One region of the Microbacterium sp. NPDC055665 genome, then DNA from elsewhere that is predicted to be linked to it. Evidence: predicted binding sites of a transcription regulator. Region 1 holds the regulator's gene; the other holds the start of a gene.

The links. Region 1 encodes HrcA, which represses chaperone genes, less so after heat shock. Its sites were predicted from a motif close to TTNGCACTCGNNNNNNNCGAGTGCNAA; they were not measured.
Region 2: the regulator HrcA is predicted to act here: its motif matches at 1,589-1,615, upstream of groL (chaperonin GroEL).

The regions. Positions count from the first base shown of each region.
Region 1 is NZ_JBSHGY010000004.1:37,242-40,963, reverse strand. Features, by position in the region: gene ACWGO6_RS11855 (carboxylesterase/lipase family protein) at 1-667, opposite strand, end outside; gene hrcA (heat-inducible transcriptional repressor HrcA) at 771-1,802, shown strand; gene dnaJ (molecular chaperone DnaJ) at 1,840-2,955, shown strand; gene ACWGO6_RS11840 (16S rRNA (uracil(1498)-N(3))-methyltransferase) at 2,958-3,686, shown strand.
Region 2 is NZ_JBSHGY010000003.1:34,612-38,333, forward strand. Features, by position in the region: gene groL (chaperonin GroEL) at 1-1,552, opposite strand, end outside; gene ACWGO6_RS09375 (LytR C-terminal domain-containing protein) at 1,676-2,254, opposite strand; gene ACWGO6_RS09380 (DUF3263 domain-containing protein) at 2,342-2,599, opposite strand; gene ACWGO6_RS09385 (DUF2332 family protein) at 2,609-3,601, opposite strand; gene msrB (peptide-methionine (R)-S-oxide reductase MsrB) at 3,673-3,722, shown strand, end outside.

The DNA.
Region 1 (3,722 bases):
CCTTCTTCACCGGTTGCGCAGCGAGCGGCCCGGATTCGATGATGGCGCGATGGATCGGCGCGCGGGAATCCTCTCGCGCGAGAAGCCCGGCGACGATCGCCCCGCCGGCGGATTCTCCCATCGCGGTGATCTGCGCCGGATCGCCGCCGAAGGCGGAGATCTCGCGATGCACCCACGCCAACCCCGCGGCGGCATCGCGCAGGCCCAGGTTCCTCGGCGCATCCTCGAGCACCGAGAATCCCTCCGATCCCAGACGGTAGTTGATCGAGACGAAGACGATCCCCGCCTTCGCGAACACCGTGCCGTCGTAGAGGGGCAGAGCGGCGGTGCCGCGCTCCAGCGCGCCGCCGTGGATCCACAGAAGCACCGGTGCCGCCGAAGCCCCGATCGGCGCCCAGACGTTGGCCGTGAGGATGTCGTCGCCGTCGATGCGCACCGAGCCGAGGAGCTCGCCGATCGCGCCGGCATACGGGAGCTGTGGCGCAGTGGGGCCGAACTGCGTCGCCTCCCGGATGCCCTCCCACGCGCGTGCCGGCTGTGGCGCTCGGAACCTGTTCTCCCCGAACGGCGGTGCGGCATAGGGGATGCCGAGGAAACGGGCGACCCCCTCCTCTTCGGAACCGCGCACGGCGCCGGTCGACAGCGTGGTCTGAGGCGAGGAGGTCATGAGCGTCATCCTAGGGTCGGGTGTCCGCGGTACGGAGAATCCGGAGCTGCACGGGGTAGGATTGGCACTCTGAACGTCCGAGTGCCAGCGGAAGGGAAGGGCGATGGTCACAGAGCGAGGACTCCAGGTTCTCCGCGCGATCGTGCAGGACTACGTCGAGACCCACGAGCCCGTCGGCAGCCGCTCCATCGTCGACCGGCACTCCTTCGGCGTCTCGGCGGCGACGATCCGCAACGACATGGCGCTGCTCGAGGATGAGGAGCTCATCACGGCTCCGCACACCTCGTCCGGTCGGGTGCCGACCGACAAGGGCTACCGCGTCTTCGTGAATCACCTGGCGCAGTTGCGGCCGCTCTCGTCGGCCCAGCGCTCGGCGATCGAATCGTTCCTCGGTGAGCCCGCCGACCTCGACGATCTGATGGTGCGCACCGTGCGGGTGCTGACGCAGCTCACCGGTCAGGTCGCGCTCGCGCAGTACCCGTCGTTCGCACGGGCTCATGTCACGCACGTCGAGCTGGTCGCACTGGCGCCCAATCGACTCCTCATCGTGCTGGTGACGGACGCCGGCGGTGTGTCGCAACGCGTGGCGCTTTTGCCGGAGGCCATCGACGAGGCCGAGATGGCGGTGCTGCGTGCGCGCATGGCCGCCTTGATCACCGGCCACGGCATCGGCGAGGCCTCCGACCGGCTCCAGACCCTGCTGGCCGCGGAAGACGCTCCGAAAGACCTCGTGCTGCGCGCGATCGCGAGCGTCGTCATGGATGAGCTCGGCGGGTTCCGACAGGAGCGTCTGGTGATGGCGGGAGCGGCCACGCTGGCCCGCCGTGAGCAGGACTTCCGCGGCAGCATCCATCCGCTCCTCGAGGCCATCGAGGAGCAGGTGACGCTGCTGCGGCTGATGAGCGAGATGGTGACCGACGAGCACGGGCTCGCCGCCAGCATCGGCACCGAGAATGCGCCGTTCGGTCTGGGCGAGGCATCTATCGTCGCCAGCAACTACGCCGCACCCAGCGGCACCGCGCGCGTCGGCGTGATGGGGCCGACGCGGATGGACTACCCGAGCAACCTCGCTGCGGCGCGGGCCGTCGCCCGCTACCTGTCGCGGATGCTCGACGAAGACGAGGCCGGCCGCTGACGCGGTCGCGCCGGAAGACACACGCAGAAAGGCGATTGTGGCGGACCACTATGAGGTTCTCGGGGTGTCCCGAGACGCTTCCACCGACGAGATCAAGAAGGCGTATCGACGCCTCGCGCGACAGCTGCACCCGGACGTGAATCCCGGTGAGGATGCGGCGGAGAAGTTCAAGCTCGTCACGCACGCGTACGACGTGCTGAGCGACGACGAGTCACGGCGCCGCTATGACATGGGCGGGGGAGACGGCGCTGCCGGCAACTTCGGCGGATTCGGCGGTTTCGGCGACATCTTCGAGACGTTCTTCGGCGCGTCCCAGGGCGGCGGTCGCGGGGCGCGACCCCGCTCGCGCAGGGAGCGCGGCCAGGACGCGCTCGTCCGTGTCACGCTCGACCTCGGCGACGTCGTGTTCGGTGCGCACCGCGACATCGACGTCGACACCGCGGTGCTTTGCGAGACGTGCAACGGCTCCTGCTGCCAGGAGGGGACCTCCCCGGTCACCTGCGACATCTGCGGCGGCTCCGGCCATGTGCAGCGCCAGGTGCGCAGCCTGCTCGGCAACGTCGTCACCTCCCAGCCCTGCGGCACCTGCGAGGGCTACGGCACCACCATCCCGTTCCCGTGCGGCACCTGCGGCGGCCAGGGTCGCGTGCGTTCGCGTCGCACGGTCTCGCTCGACATCCCTGCCGGCGTCGAGACCGGTCTGCGCCTCCAGCTGCCCGGCTCGGGAGAGGTCGGCAAGGCGGGCGGCCCCAACGGCGACCTGTACGTCGAGGTCACGGTCAACGCCCACCCCGCCTTCAGTCGGGAGGGCGACGACCTGCTGGCCACGCTCGAGGTGTCGATGACCGACGCGATCCTCGGCACCGAGACCACGATCCAGGGACTCGACGGCGAGGTCGATCTCGAGATCCGTTCCGGCGTGCAGTCCGGGGACGTCCTGACCATCAAGGGGAGGGGCATCACCCCGCTCCGCGGCACCCAGCGCGGGGACCTCCGCGTGGGCGTGCAGGTGCTGACACCGACCAAGCTCGACTCCGCGCAGCGCGCGCTGATCGAGGACTTCGCGAAGAAGGCCAAGGCACCGGATCCGCAGCTCGCGCAGTTCCAGCCAGGACTCTTCTCGAAGCTCCGCGACCGTTTCCGCAGCCACTGATCATGGCACTGCACTTCCTCGTGGAGTCCTCGGCGGGTGCCGGAGTCGGCGATCTCGTGTCGCTGACGGGCGCGGAGGCGAAGCATGCGGCCGTCGTGCGGCGGCTGCGCGTCGGCGAGGCGGTCACGGTCGGCGACGGCGCGGGTGTGTGGCTGACCGGTGCGGCCGAAGAGGTGTCTCCGAGCCGCGTCGAGGTGCGTATCTCCGACCGCGTCGAGCATCCGGCTCCGAGCCCGCGGGTCGTCCTGGTCCAGGCGCTCGCGAAGGGCGACCGCGATGAGCTGGCCGTGCAGGCGGCGTGCGAGCTCGGGGTCGACGAGATCGTGCCGTGGCAGGCGAGTCGCAGCGTGTCGCGGTGGGAGGGTCCGAAGGCGGTGAAGGGGCGCGAGCGCTGGGCGACCATCGTGCGCGAGGCCGCGAAGCAGGCCCATCGGGCCTGGGTGCCCGAGGTCACCGCCCCCGTCTCGACGAAGCAGCTCGCCGAACGGGCGGCTTCGCAGCGGATGCTGCTGCTCGATCCGACGGCCTCCGTGCGTCTCTCCGAGATCGAGGCTGACGGTCGTGATCTCGTTCTGGTCGTGGGGCCGGAAGGCGGGATCGCCGAGGAGGAGCTCGACTGGCTGACGGCGGCGGGGGCAGAACGCGTGCTCCTGGGCGACACGGTGCTGCGGACGTCCACGGCGGGCCCGGCGGCGATCGCCGTGCTGTCGGTGGCGCTCGGCCGCTGGTGATCCCGGTTCCGGCCGTCGAGGCCCCAGGGCGCCACG
Region 2 (3,722 bases), on a different contig from region 1:
CGACCTCGGTGGTGAGGAAGAGCGCCGCGATCGAGGCTGCGTTCTGCAGCGCCGAGCGGGTCACCTTCGCCGGGTCGATGATGCCCGCACCGAACATGTCGACGTACTCACCCGTGGCCGCGTTGAGGCCCTGGCCCGCGGGGAGTTCGGAGACCTTGTTCGCGACGACGCCCGGCTCGAGACCGGCGTTGAGAGCGATCTGCTTGAGCGGAGCCTCGATCGCCACGCGGACGATGTTCGCACCGGTCGCCTCGTCACCCGTCAGCGTCAGGCCGTCGAGGGCCTTGGTGCCGGACTGGATCAGCGCGACGCCACCGCCGGGGACGATGCCCTCTTCGACGGCTGCCTTCGCGTTGCGGACGGCGTCCTCGATGCGGTGCTTGCGCTCCTTGAGCTCGACCTCGGTGGCCGCGCCCGCCTTGATGACGGCGACGCCACCGGCGAGCTTCGCCAGACGCTCCTGCAGCTTCTCGCGGTCGTAATCGCTGTCGGTGTTCTCGATCTCACGACGGATCTGCGTGACGCGACCCTCGATCTGGTCGGCCTCACCGGCGCCCTCGACGATCGTGGTCTCGTCCTTCGTGACGATGACCTTGCGCGCACGGCCGAGAAGGTCGAGCGTGGCGTTCTCCAGCTTGAGGCCGACCTCTTCGGTGATGACCTGACCACCAGTGAGGATCGCGATGTCCTGCAGCTGCGCCTTGCGGCGGTCGCCGAAGCCGGGAGCCTTGACGGCGACCGACTTGAAGATGCCCTTGAGCTTGTTCAGCACGAGCGTCGCGAGAGCCTCGCCCTCGACGTCCTCGGCGATGATGACGAGCTCCTTGCCGTCCTGGATCACCTTGTCGACGATCGGCAGCAGGTCCTTGATGTTGGAGACCTTCTGGTTCGCGATGAGGATGTACGGGTCTTCGAAGACCGCCTCCTGGCGCTCCGGGTCCGTGACGAAGTACGGGTTCAGGTAGCCCTTGTCGAAGCGCATGCCCTCGGTGAGCTCGAGCTCGGTGCCGAACGTCTGCGACTCCTCGACGGTGACGACGCCTTCCTTGCCGACCTTGTCGATCGCCTCGGCGATGAGCTCGCCGATGGCCGGGTCTGCAGCGGAGATGGACGCCGTGGCGGCGATCTGCTCCTTGGAGTCGATCTCCTTGGCGCTCGACAGGAGCTCCTCGGTGATCGCAGCGACGGCCTTCTCGATGCCACGCTTGAGCGAGATGGGGTCGGCGCCGGCTGCGACGTTGCGCAGACCCTCGCGGACCAGAGCCTGTGCGAGGACCGTGGCGGTGGTGGTGCCGTCACCCGCGACGTCGTCGGTCTTCTTCGCGACCTCCTTGACGAGCTCCGCGCCGATCTTCTCGTACGGGTCGTCCAGCTCGATCTCCTTGGCGATGGAGACACCGTCGTTCGTGATCGTGGGGGCGCCCCACTTCTTCTCGAGGACGACGTTGCGACCGCGCGGGCCGAGGGTCACCTTGACCGCGTCGGCGAGGATGTTGAGGCCGCGCTCGAGGCCGCGGCGGGCCTCCTCATCGAAAGCAATGATCTTTGCCATGAGTTTTTTCGTCCCTCCTGGACGTAGACGTTGGGTTTAGCACTCAGAGTATGAGAGTGCTAACGCCATTCTGGCACTCGACACCTTCGAGTGCAAGCCGCCGGAGGAGGGCGCATCCCCGGGTCAGGAGGCGGGCGCCTCGTCGGGCGTCTCGGGTGCCGAGGTCGACCGATCGAGACCGATCACGACGGTGAACTGCTTCTGCCCGTCCTCCGTCTGCCCGGAGTAGTAGTCGCTCTGCTGCACCGCCGCACCGCCGAGGACGTCAGCGAGCCCGACCGCTGCGAGTTCGTCTGCCTCCTCGACGTAGAACACCGTCGTGGTGGCGAAGTCCTGGCTGGAGCTGTCGCCGGCGAACACGTTGTCAGCCGCCCAGCCGTTGTTGATCAGCGTGTCGCGCATCTGCGTATCGAGGCCCTCGTCGGGCGTGCCGTTCAAGATCATCACCGAGATGCTGGGATCGACGATGCCGGTCTCCTGCGGGGTGGGAGCAGCGCTCGGCGCCGCCTCGGGGAACAGAGAGACACGCCCCATGACCACCAGGGATCCGAAGATGCCGGCGATGATGAGGACGAGAGCGGCGACGAACGACCAGAGCAGCACGACCCAGCCGTTCATCCCCGGCGCTTCGGCGCGGTGCGCTCCCACTCGTCCGGAGGTACGGGGCGCATCATCGAAGCGATCGCGGAGGGGCTTTGACACCCCTCGATGCTAGCGGCACCTTCCTGTCAATCCGGTTCACCGCACGAGCGGACCCTCCGTGCCGCTGCGCCATCGGCTCGAGATGGCTCAGCCGACGAAGCCGGGCAGCCGCGCGGTACGCCGTGCCGCGCGCGAATCGCGGATGCGGCGGAGGCGACGCACCAGCATCGGATCGTACTCGAGCGCGGACTCGGACTCGATCAGTCGTCCGAGCAGCTGGTAGTAGCGTGCGGCGCTCATCCCGAGCTGCGCGCGGATGATCTCTTCCTTCGCCCCGCTGTGGCGCGGCCACGCCACTTCCAGGGCGAGGATCGCGCGATCGCGCTCCGTGAGATCTCCGAGCATGGCTCCAGGTTAGGACGCAACCGCCGCCACTTCGGGTCGCCACTCCCACCATCGCCCGAGCGGATCCGCGGCCGCGCGCACCTGCCCGTCGAGCGCGACCACGAACCCCGGCCACCGATCCGCATCGACCGGCGGATCCCACACGTCTGTGATCGCGGGCGGATCGATCGTGATCCAGCGGGCGTCCGTGCGCGTGATCCTCGCGATCAGCGCCGTCCGCTCCGCCCGGGGGATGTGCACCAGCACCCCGGGAGTGGTGATGACGAGGGTCGCCCGCGGCGGTGCCGCCGCCGCCAGCGCGGCGAGGTGGGTGCCGGCGTCCCCTTCCACCAGACGAGGAGGGTCGCCGGCTGCGATGTCGAGGGCGGCTTCGATGCGCTCATCACGCCCCGACTCCCCCGGCCACACGAGACCACGCAGCCACCGACGATCACGCTCGTCGGCGGCATCGAGCGGTGCCAGGTCGATCCCGGCGCGCCACACGACGTCCGGCATCCGAAGCAGGGGAAGCGGACCGGTGACCCGGCTCTCGAGCACGACCGTGGAGACGCCGTCGGCCGGGTCGAGCGCGGCACGCAGCTCCCCGCCCTCACCGGTGAAGCGATACGAGTACCGATCGGGATAGAGACACAGTCCCGCCGACGCCCCGATCTCGAGCAGCGCGATCGGCCCCTCGATCTCGGAGAGTACCGGCAGGAGCGCCGCGAGACGGAGCGGCTCGTTCGTCTGCAGCGACCTCCGTGCGCACTCGGCGACGACCTCGTCCGCATGCCGGAGCACGAAGCCACGCCACCGCGCGTACTCGTCGAGCGGAACGCCGAGCATCCGAGTGACGGCGAACACGAGCGGGGGCTGGCGTCTCGTCTCCGGGATGCGGAGCAGGACGCGCCGCACCTCTTCATCCTCGGCGACCCCGGCGGCCCACTCGGCGTAGAGTGCGCTCCGGCCCGGCGCCTCATCGCGGGCGAAGCGCGCGTAGCGCTCCTGCACAGCATCGGTCATCCGTCCATTGTGACGCGACGCACCCGAGGCACCGCCACAGGAGGGAGAATGGAGTCGACTGAGGAGGACACATGTCGTACAGCGTGGACAAGACCGAAGACGAATGGCGCCGCGAGCTCGG